One region of the Lysinibacillus sp. NPDC092081 genome, then DNA from elsewhere that is predicted to be linked to it. Evidence: riboswitches for the same ligand, from Rfam matches in the RefSeq annotation. Region 1 holds a riboswitch; the other holds the start of a gene.
The links. Region 1 has a riboswitch for thiamine pyrophosphate ahead of thiW (energy coupling factor transporter S component ThiW). Riboswitches for the same ligand answer to the same signal wherever they lie in the genome.
Positions count from the first base shown of each region.

Region 2: another riboswitch for thiamine pyrophosphate. It lies ahead of thiT (energy-coupled thiamine transporter ThiT); the one in region 1 lies ahead of thiW (energy coupling factor transporter S component ThiW).

Region 1 is NZ_JBIVRU010000016.1:5,978-11,733, reverse strand. Features, by position in the region: gene ACIQLB_RS18950 (MarR family winged helix-turn-helix transcriptional regulator) at 213-635, shown strand; gene ACIQLB_RS18945 (hypothetical protein) at 853-1,176, shown strand; gene ACIQLB_RS18940 (EVE domain-containing protein) at 1,193-1,639, shown strand; gene thiW (energy coupling factor transporter S component ThiW) at 1,709-2,209, opposite strand; TPP riboswitch at 2,421-2,528, opposite strand; gene ACIQLB_RS18930 (MFS transporter) at 2,596-3,792, opposite strand; gene ACIQLB_RS18925 (ABC transporter substrate-binding protein) at 4,017-5,090, opposite strand; gene ACIQLB_RS18920 (ABC transporter permease) at 5,087-5,756, opposite strand, start outside.
Region 2 is NZ_JBIVRU010000027.1:3,689-9,444, forward strand. Features, by position in the region: gene ACIQLB_RS22935 (SbcC/MukB-like Walker B domain-containing protein) at 1-905, shown strand, start outside; gene ACIQLB_RS22940 (magnetosome magnetite crystal formation protein family) at 1,111-1,446, opposite strand; TPP riboswitch at 1,571-1,678, shown strand; gene thiT (energy-coupled thiamine transporter ThiT) at 1,808-2,368, shown strand; gene map (type I methionyl aminopeptidase) at 2,901-3,656, shown strand; gene ACIQLB_RS22955 (hypothetical protein) at 3,683-4,396, opposite strand; gene ACIQLB_RS22960 (polyphosphate kinase 2 family protein) at 4,599-5,429, shown strand.

The DNA.
Region 1 (5,756 bases):
CTATCACCAAAAGTTCGAGGTGACATTTGTTAAAGCTTATACCATGAATAATTAATTGATGAGCTAATTTTGATTGCTACTTTCGTGAAATCAGAGAATTTTCTGTGATAAGAAAAATTTGCCTTGTAAATAATATACACAAATGTAATAATGGGTGATAGCAATAAAATGTTACTATCATTTTTAAGTACTATATATTTGGAGGATCTGACATGACCAATATAATGAATTCTTTTGGTTTTCTAAGTTTTAAGTTAGGTGAGGCTTTAGAGGAAAATCTCGAGAAATATATTAACGAAAAATTTCAAATGAAATCCAGAGAAGTCGGAATCATGATTGCTGTAAAAGAAAAAAAACTTAGCCAAATTCAAATAGGGCAGATATTAAAGTTGGATAAAAATAGTGTCCGCTTTTTTATCGATGGTCTAGAAGAAAGAAATTATGTTTATAGGGAGAAAAATCCAGAAAATAGAAGAGAGAATTTAATATGCCTTACGGAACAGGGGAAAAGTGTGGCAGAAGAATTATTGAAGACCCTTTCGATTTCTGAGAATGAAGTGTTAAACGTACTTTCATTGGAAGAAAAAGAGCAATTGAAAAGCATATTAACAAAAGTTTATGAAAATCGTGAGTAGGGATTAACTTCTTTCAGCAACTTGCTGAAATAGAGGAACTCAGTCTAAGAACGCCACGTCCTGTGGCAACGACTGAGTGACCAACTTCGTATTGGCCTAAAGCCTCCGGCGGATGTCACGGATTCGGCTTTGTGCAAGCACAAAGCCGAATCCGGACGCAATTATGCCGAGGCATAATTGATAACCTTATCAATAAAAAAAGAAAGAGTGATGACATATGAAAGCAGTAGAGGTTATGAAGGAGTATTTGAAAAGAGCGCAAGAAGAGGGTCAGGATTTATCTGACATGTATGCGGATCATGGAGAATTAAAAAATTTTAAAGGTGAAATTTTTAAAGGAAGAAAAGAAATACAAAACTTTTACACGTCACCTATGCCGAAAGGGTTTAAATTAACGATTCAAAACATTGAAGGCAATGATATAGAATGTAGTGCTATCGTTTCAACTACTTGGGAGGGTTTGCCAAACCCAGTGATTTTGGAAGATAGGTTGATTCTTGAAAATGAAAAAATAAAATCGTTTACGATGATTCCAAAATAAAAGGAGAGCTCTTCCTATGACTGAAAGAGACACAAAATATTGGATTGGTGTGGCATCTCTCGATCATGTACAAAAAGGAGTTGAGGGAGGATTCAGCCAACTATGCCATGGCAAAGAAAGACCTTTGAAACGAATGACAAAAGGAGACTGGATTATTTATTATTCTCCTAAAAAAACTCTAGATGGTCATGAACCTGTAAGAGCATTTACCGCAATTGGAAGAGTAAAAGACGAGCGAATATACGAGTTCCAAATGGCAGAAAATTTTATTCCTTTTAGAAGAGATATAGATTTTTATAAAGATGCAAAGGCTGTACCAATAAAAAGGATCTTAGATTATTTAGAATTTGTAGAAGATAAATCGAAATATGGTTATAAATTCAGATTTGGTCATTTTGAAATAAGCAAAAAAGACTTTTTATTAATTGCTCATGAAATGGGATTACCGTTGAAGTATGGGTGAATTCGGTTGGACAAAAAACGTTATTCTCTTAATGGTAAGAAAGTAACGTTTTTAATTCTATAAACCAAGCTATTTAAACATTGTATTAAGGTTAGTTACAAATACTGTCTTTCGCAAACTGCTAGCAACGACAACGCCTAAGATAGCGCCAATGGTACTTGATATTAAAAAGGCTGGCATGAAAAATAATGCAGCTACGGATGTCCCCATTAATAAATGAGCGTAAGGTACTGCAATGAGTGAGGCAATGATACCTGTCCCAAACATTTCACCGACACCAGCTAGCCACATTTTGCCACTATATTTATAGGTAAGAGCTGCACACAGAGCGCCAATAACACTGCCAGGTATAGCTAGTAACGAGCCTGTGCCTGTTAAAATACGAATAATGGCTGTGACAAAGGCGACCATAACAGTAGGCACTGGTCCAAGAATGATAGCACCGATAACATTAATGGCATGCTGGACAGGGTAGGCACGCGCAATTCCCGTTGGTATTGAAACGAAGGTAGATCCTGCTACGGCAATTGCTACTAATAAGGCCATGATTGTTAATTTTCGAATTGACATAATTTCCACTCCTTTGAAATATGAATTTTGATAGTTATCGCCGGTAAACTAGGAAGTTCCGCCGCTAAAACTGAGAGAAGCGCCGCTAAACAAGGGAGTTCCGCCGCTAAAAGCGTGAGAAGCGCCGCTAAACAAGGGAATTCCACCGCTAGAGCGTGAAAAAGCCGCTTCCTAAAAATAATAGGAAGCGGCCCTGCATTTACATAACAAAAAGCAAGTGTCGCCACTTCCCTCCGCTAGTGTGAACTAGATCAGGTTCAAAGGGTCCGTATATGTCCATATACGTCTCAGCCTTTTAAAGACTCCCCTAGTGGTAATTAATAGAATTTTTAGTTTTTCACATATTAATGTAGCATACTACTAAAAATAGTCAATAACTTTTCAGACTATTTTGTATCAGGATGCATAAGGTGTGGTGCTTTTTTCATTGTCCAAATAAGGGCAAGGAAGAAGCAAGCCATTAAAATAATAGACCCGAAAATATAAGGACTGTTCATATTCCAATCGAATAATATACCTGCTAGAGCTGGCCCAATCATATTACCAAGACTCATATACGCATTGTTAAGACCAGCTGCAAAGCCTTGTTCATTTTCAGCAAGTTTTGAAATCAGTGTGTTGACAGCTGGGCGAATCAACGTCGTAGCTGTAGAGAAGATTGTCGCTACAATTAAAATAAGTGCAAAACCAGATGCGAATAATATTAAGAAAATCGAAACGGCTGCAATAAATAAATTGACTAACACTACTTTCATTTCGCCGAAGCGATTAAACAGCGGTGTAATAACAAACATTTGTACAACAACACCAAAAGCGCCGCCCATAACTAAGATAATGGCAATATCAGTAGGTGTGTAATTAAACTTCTCTGTCACAAATAATGATAATGTTGTTTGGAAGTTAGCAATTCCGAAAGAGAATACAAGCATGATAATCAGCATGACAAAATAAGGCATTTGGACTGAACGGGCCATCTGCTTTGCAAGATTATCCTGCTTCTGCGCTTTTTTCGCAGTGTTCGGTTTTGTAGCAGGTAATAAAAAGAACGATAAAATAGCTGCTAAGATAGCTGCACATCCTGCAGTATAGAATGGAAAATGCAAACTAACTTTTGAGAGGAATCCACCGATACCTGGTCCTATCATAAAACCAAAGGACATTGCTGCCCCTAGCATACCCATACCTTTTCCTCGTTCCTCGTACGTTGTGACGTCAGCCACAAATGCCATTATAGGAGGTGCAACAAATGCAGAACCAAGTCCACCTAAAAAGCGTGCCAAGAAGAGCATCCATACATCCGTAGAAAGCCCGAAACCAATTTGTGCAAGTCCTGTTACGATAAGACCGAAAATAATGAGATTTTTTCGACCGTATTGATCCGATAGATTCCCAGCGATTGGAGAAAATATGAATTGTGCAAAGGCGAACGTTGCAATCAACATACCAAGTACTTGTCCTGCAGCACCAAATAGTTTTAAATAATCAGGCATGACAGGAATAATAATTCCGATACTCCCCATTGCGATAAACATATTAAACATTAAAATATACAAAGCCGCCTTGTTAGACTTCTGCTGGGTCATCGAATACCCCTTTCTTTAATCAAATATACTACAGTCTACCATAAGGCTTGTACGTTTACTATTGACTATAAGTCTGAGATTTACTAGTAAACTTATGAGGATTCTTTTATAAAACGCAAATACAGGCAGCTAGTTTTTCCACAGAAGTTTACCTCCAGCTTAACGAAAAAAGCTATTCTCAACGTTTGTAACGTGAGAATAGCTTTAAATGGGTTAAAATGGATTTATCGAATACTCATTTTAAATTCTAAAAACAGCTCATTGTATTTGCCTAAGTAATCAGGACCTAGGTTTTTATAAACTTCTAATGTTTTACGTTGTTCCTCAGAAGGATAGAAGCGCTTATCAGAGACAACTTCCTTATCCATTACCTTCATCGCTGCAATATTAGGGGTAGAATAGCCTACATATTCAGCATTTTTAGCACCTGATTTAGCTTTCAGCATAAAATTAATGAAGGCATGGGCACCATCTATATTTTTTGATGTTTTTGGGATAACCATATTGTCAAACCATAAGTTTGAGCCTTCCTTTGGTACAGCAAAGTCTAATTCTTCATTCTCTGACAACATGTCAGCTGCTTGACCAGACCAAGTGAGTGCCACAGCAGCTTCATTATTAACCATCAGTGGTGTAATTTCATCCCCGATAATGGCTTTAACATTTGGCGCCAATGTGATTAGTTTATCAGTAGCTTTACGTAGCTCCTGATTATTTAAAGAGTTGAGTGAGTAGCCAAGACTGTTTAAGCCCATACCAATTACCTCACGTGCACCGTCTACTAAAAAGACTTTACGTTTTAATGAAGGATCCCATAAGTCCTTCCAAGATGAGAAGTCTAGATTTCCAACGAGCTTTGGATTATAGACAATGCCGACTGTTCCCCAGAAATATGGAACAGAATATTTATTGTCGTCATCAAATGGCAAATCTAAAAAATAAGGATCGATATTTTTAAAATTAGGGATTTTCGTTTTATCTAAAGGAATAAGTAAGTTTTCTTCCTTCATTTTTTCAATCATATATTCAGAAGGTACTGCAATATCGTAAGCCGTACCACCTTGTTGTATTTTCGTCATCATCGCTTCATTTGAATCAAACGTCTCATAGATGACGTGAATACCTGTTTCTTTTTCAAATTGCTTCAGCAAATCAGGGTCAATATATTCTCCCCAGTTAAAGATGGTTAACGTATCTTTACCACTTTTACCGCCACCGGCACTTAGTACGTCAGCAGCATAGAATAATAGGGCGGAAACGACAAGGATTGCGATTGTTGCTTGAATTAATTGCTTCATTGAGTTCCCCCCGTTCTTTTACTAGCGCGGCTTGTAATGAAGTAATAGCCAACTACGACGATAACCGTTACAAAGAATACTAAACCAGAAATAGCGTTAACCGTTAAGGAAATCCCAGCCCGTGCCATCGAGTAAATTTCAACAGATAATGTACTGAAGCCGTTACCTGTCACGAAAAACGTTACCGCAAAATCATCTAGAGAATACGTTAAGGCAAGGAAGAATCCTGCAAAAATACCAGGTTGAATATACGGTAAAATAACACGCATCATAACATCTTTTTTCGTTGCCCCTAAATCTAATGCAGCATCGATTAATGATTTATTCATTTCTAATAGTTTCGGTAAAACCATTAGTACAACAATTGGTACACTGAACGCTACATGTGCTATTAACACAGAAGTAAAGCCTAATTTAATACCAATCATTGTGAATAAAATTAAAAAGCTTGCACCAATAATGACATCCGGGCTCACAATTAACACATTGTTTAAAGAAAGTAGTGTATTGCGCATTTTTGAATCTTTAACAGTGACAATACCAATAGCTCCTAGTGTCCCGATGATTGTAGAAATCAATGCAGAAAGTAATGCTACGATGACTGTATTAATGAGAATTACGAGTAGACGTGAATCCTCAAACACAGCTTTATAATGATCTAACGTA
Region 2 (5,756 bases), on a different contig from region 1:
TGGATGAAAAGCGCGAGCAATTTTCAGTAAGTATGAAGGAAGCAGGCTTTGAAAGCTATGAAGAATTTGCTACTGGGAAGCGAAGCGTGTTGCAAATAGAAGCTTTACGAAAGGCTTGCAGTGATTATGCATTGCAAATCCACACATTACAAGTACAAATTGCTGAGGGAACGAAGCATCTTAAAGGACAAGAGAAACAAGATTTAACGGCGATGGAAGAAAAGTTAGAAATGCTTCGTGTAACATATGAGGAAGCCTTTAAAGTATTACAACAGATAGAAGGATTTGCGAAAGCTTGCGGAGACTTTATCGAAAAAGTTGAGGAGACCGAACAGGAGATTCGCTTACTTGAAAAAGAGGCGGGACGAGTGAAGGAACTTTATGCAATGTTAAATGGACAGAATGCTAAAAAGCTGTCTTTTGAGCGTTATATTCAAATCAATTATTTAGATAAAATTACAGAGGCAGCGAATGTCCGGCTTTATCATTTATCCAACGGTCAATTTGAGCTCAGACGTTCAGATCGATTAGAAAAGCATGCCAAGCAAAGTGGGCTAGGACTAGATGTGTATGATGCCTATACGGATCAATTACGAGATGTGAAAACATTATCAGGGGGAGAAAAGTTTAATGCGTCTTTAAGTCTTGCCCTTGGTATGGCAGATGTCATTCAAAGTTTTCAAGGTAATATCCGCATTGAAACGATGTTTATTGATGAGGGCTTTGGTTCTCTCGATGAAGAAGCGTTAAATAAGGCGATTGATACACTTATTGATTTACAAGATTCCGGACGCATGATTGGAGTCATTTCACATGTTGCAGAGTTAAAAGCTACAATGCCCGCTGTGTTGCATGTCGAAAAAACAATGAACGGTCATAGTCAAACATATTTTGAAGTGAAATAACAAAGAGGCGTATCTCCGTTATAGGGAAATACGCCTTTTTGTTATTTTTTAGTTACGTTGGGATTTGTTCCTTTTTTTGCAGCGATTACTTTTTTTACAATCGGAATTACGATAGGTGCTAATTTTACAGCGGTTTTAACAACTTTAGATACTTTCACAAAATAACAGCTCCTTAAGTACTATCTGTTCAAGGGTGAAATGCAACTTATCGGATTACGCGAACAGCTTGAATAATATTCCAAATAACGACCCCTAATGAAACGAGAATGTAAATTGCGAATGAAGCAAACCAAATGATAAGAAAAGTATTACTATCTGAATTTAAGTCAAAATTGGTGCTGAATGTTAAAGTTGAGAAGATAAAGACTGCAAATAATATAATTCCGAATGCGACTGGGATTAAATGTGATATTAGTGCTCGAATAGAGTGCCTCTTTACGTCGCTATCTTTTGCAACAAAATAAACGACTAATGGCACAATAAAGGGTGCGAATAAAATACTGAGATAACTAAAGGCAGATAAAATTTTTTGATTCTCCATAGTTGTACCTCCTTTTTTAATATTTACGCATGAAAAACAGTAAAGTTTCAAAAAATAATGTGGAAGAGGTTGTAATCGTAACGGTGTTTGCGTAAAATGAGGTTGTTCAAATAAATTAAGATGTAACGACCACAAGGGGAGCTGATGATGTCAGCTGAGACTGGGCACTTAATGCCTTGACTCTTTGAACCTGTAAGTTAACACTTGCGTAGGGATGTGGATAGAAACCGACACTTTTACGATGTGAGGCTCTGTCCTGGCATCGTTTTTTATCTTTTGATGCCTGATGGGGACATATTTGCCAACTGTTTTCTATTCCTGCTCTTGTATCCTACATCGGAACAAAGGAGAGAATAATTTTATGGACAAAAAAAGACTTTTAATGCTTGTGGAGATTGCGATATTCGCAGCGATTGGCCTTGTGCTAGATCAGGTTTCCTTTAAAGTATGGGCACAAGGTGGCTCTGTTAGTCTAGTGATGGTGCCAATAATTTTAATAGCATTCCGCTGGGGTCTTATTCCAGGTCTGACAACGGGATTGCTTATTGGTGTTATGCAAACAATGTTTGGCGCCTATATTATTCATTGGCTACAAGGATTGCTTGATTATGGTGTTGCCTTTACAGTAGTAGGCTTGGCGGCCGTTGTTCGCCGACCAGTGCTCGAGGCTGCAAAAGATTTAAACAAAAAGAAAATGGCGCTTTATATTATTGCAGGAACTGTATTAGCGGGCTTTTTACGTTATGCAGCACATACCATTGCGGGCGCTGTATTTTTCTCAGAGTATGCTGGCGATCAAAATGCATGGATTTATTCAATTATCTATAATGGAACATACATGCTACCAGCAACAGTTTTAACGGCAATTGTCGGTGTTCTGTTATTTACGGCAGCCCCTCAATTAATGCAACGAAAATCATAACGATTATGCCCTTCACCTAAGTGGAGGGTTTTTATTTTTATTAAATTGAATGCAGGATCAAATTGTTTTTAGCTCATTCCCATAACGTGAGGTTGATTTCCGTTCCGACTGGGCGCTTTCCTGGGGGCGTCCGATGAGCCGCTTTTGTTGTTGCTGTCGCTACGCTTTCACACAGATAAAACATTTGCTGCCGCTACGTTAGCACTACGCTTTCGCACAGAAAACATCCGCTACGCTGTAGGGTCTCGGGCCAACACGATGTTGGTCACGAAGGCGTTATCACAGGATGTGATGGTTTTAGCCTTCGTTCCTTTATTGCTGATCCCCAAGGAGTCGCCCAGTCGAAACGAAGATCAACTTATATACAATGTATACTTTTCAACAAATGTATTCCCCGACTTTCGGTGACAAGCCTGTTTTTTCAGCACTTGACAATCTAGGTTAGCATATAATATTTAGAGCGTTTAGCGTTTTATGTATAAAAAGTTATGTTATATTAAATAGTAGATATTAGATGAAAGGGACGTTAAAAATGATTGTAAAAACGCAAGAAGAGATTGAAGCCTTTAAAAAAATCGGCCGTATTTGTGCTGAAATTCGTGAAGCAATGAAGGCTGCTACAAAACCAGGTGTAACAACACTAGAATTAGATGAAATTGCAGGTCGTATGTTTGCTGAAGCAGGAGCGATTTCTGGACCTAAAGGGGAATATGATTTCCCAGGATACACATGTATTAGTGTAAATGAGGAAGTCGCACATGGTATTCCAGGTAAACGTGTGATTAACGAGGGAGATATCGTAAATATAGACGTGTCTGGGTCACTTAATGGCTACTTTGCTGATACGGGCATTTCATTTGTAGTTGGTGATGGCTATGAGGATAAAGAAAAGTTATGTCGCGTAGCTAAAAGTGCTTTCGACCGTGCGATGACAAAAGTAAAAGCTGGATCAAAATTAAACCAAATCGGTAAAGCTGTTGAGCGTGAAGCATATGCCAATGATTTAACAGTGATTATGAACCTAACAGGTCATGGTTTAGGTCGTTCTTTACATGATGAGCCAAATCATATTTTAAACTACTATGATGCTTGGGATTCTACAATTATGAAAGAAGGCATGGTGCTTGCAGTCGAGCCATTTATCTCAGCGAAAGCGGAGCATATTGTAGAGTCTGGTGATGGCTGGACATTCATTACGCCAGACAAATCATTAGTTGCTCAAATCGAGCATTCAATTATTGTTACGAAAGACAAACCAATTATTTTAACTTCTTTAGATGAACAATAAAAAAGCTAAAAATCCTGCTAACCAATTTATTTTTGGTAGGCAGGATTTTTTTTAATAAATAATATACCGACAAGTAGCACTCCACATAAAAACAAGGCTGCCGTTGTCACAAGTAGCTCATCAAAACCATTATGTAATGCTACCCCAATATAGGACCAGATAAATACACTTGGATAGATAATATCAAAATAATGGAATCGGATATGTAGCGCTATTGCTACCCCAAGTGTCAGTGAAATAACTGCCCAAAGTGGATTACTAAGGCCAAAACCATTCCATTGATAAGATGTTAGCGTTAAGCTTATATTTGTCATCAGGCTAAATGTAATCCATGCGAAGTAAATCGAGAAGGGTATACGACCTGAGAGTGAATTATTGCTGAGAGGGTACGTTTTGTACAATTTTAATAAATACAGTACTAAAATGAACGTACTGACAATTGACACGATATATAGTTCGTGATGCCAAACAACAATCGCTAACGCCTGCATAATACATATGCTACTAAAGAGAACAGTCTGTTTCATAGTTGTCTTTTTTAGATTCATGACTAACCAATAACCAAGTAACATGTAAACCCCAATCCAAATCACATAACTAACATTAAAAGGTGCAAATATTACAGGAAAACGATTTGAAATCTCTAAAGAAGATTGACCGTTTATTTTCATGAAATAGGATGAAAAGGTTAGGATGAGTGAGACAATATAAGTGATTGTCATCAAAAAAAATCGAGGCATGTTTTCCTCTCCCTTCGTGTTAAATTGTATAGGGAAAAGACAAATAAGTATAGGACTGTAACATTATATTTCATTATAACGGAAATTTCCAACAATGTATCGCGTTGTTTCGTTAAAAATATCTACAATTTACCATTTGAATAGGCAGTCATATATTTCTTTAGTACAATAAGAATATTCAAATGTAAGGAGTGAAGTTTTAATGACTCAAAATTTAAATGATCTAGATTTATCAGTTAAACTGGATAAGAAAATGTATAAAAAGAAATTAAAAGTACTCCAATATGAAATGTTAAATGCTCAACAGTTTTTATTAAACAATAAAATTGGGCTAATTTTAGTATTTGAAGGTATGGATGCTGCTGGTAAGGGTGGCGCTATTAAGCGTCTAATTGAACGTGCTGATCCACGTGGCTATGTCGTACACCCAATTTCAGCACCTCAGCCTCATGAACTGCGCTACAATTATTTACAACGCTTTTGGAGAAAGTTACCACAGCATGGACAAATCGCTATTTTTGATCGCTCGTGGTATGGTCGTGTATTAGTTGAGCGTATTGAAGGATTTGCAACAACAGAAGAGTGGTCTCGTGCATACGAAGAAATTAATAATTTTGAAAAGATTTTAACAGCAGGAGATTATATTGTTATTAAGTTTTGGCTTCAAGTATCTGATGAGGAGCAGCTTAATCGTTTCAAAGAACGCGAGGAGGATCCATATAAGTCTTGGAAGCTAACAGATGAAGACTGGCGAAATCGTGAAAAAACACCTCAGTATATAGAAGCTGCAAATGAAATGTTTGAGAAGACCGATAAGAAAAGTGCGCCATGGGTTCTAGTACCAGGGGACGATAAACAATATGCTCGTGTACAGGTATTGCAAGAAACATTAGCACATATTGAACGTGAGGCAAAAAAACGTGGCCTTCATTTATCGAATGTATTAGGTAAAGCACATTTAGAAGATGCTGAATCATCTAGTCTTGAATTGCTAGAAGAGAAGCCTAAAAAACAAAAACAAAAAATGAAATAATGTTATGGATGCTGTAACAACAAGACAAAATGTTTTAGTTGTAGCAGCATCTTTTTTTACATACAATAAAGTAAAACTGCAATCAGTGGTGTTTTTCCCACTGATTGTTAGTTGAACCAATCGGGCTTTTACGGTCAGTTAATGGTCTACTATGACGACAGAATTTTAGTTTAAATTTGTGAAAGACATTTACTGACCGTTAAAGCGGGGTAAAGTAAAACTGCAATCAGTGGTGTTTTTCCCACTGATTGTTAGTTGAACCAATCGGGCTTTTACGGTCAGTTAATGGTCTACTATGACGACAGAATTTTAGTTTAAATTTGTGAA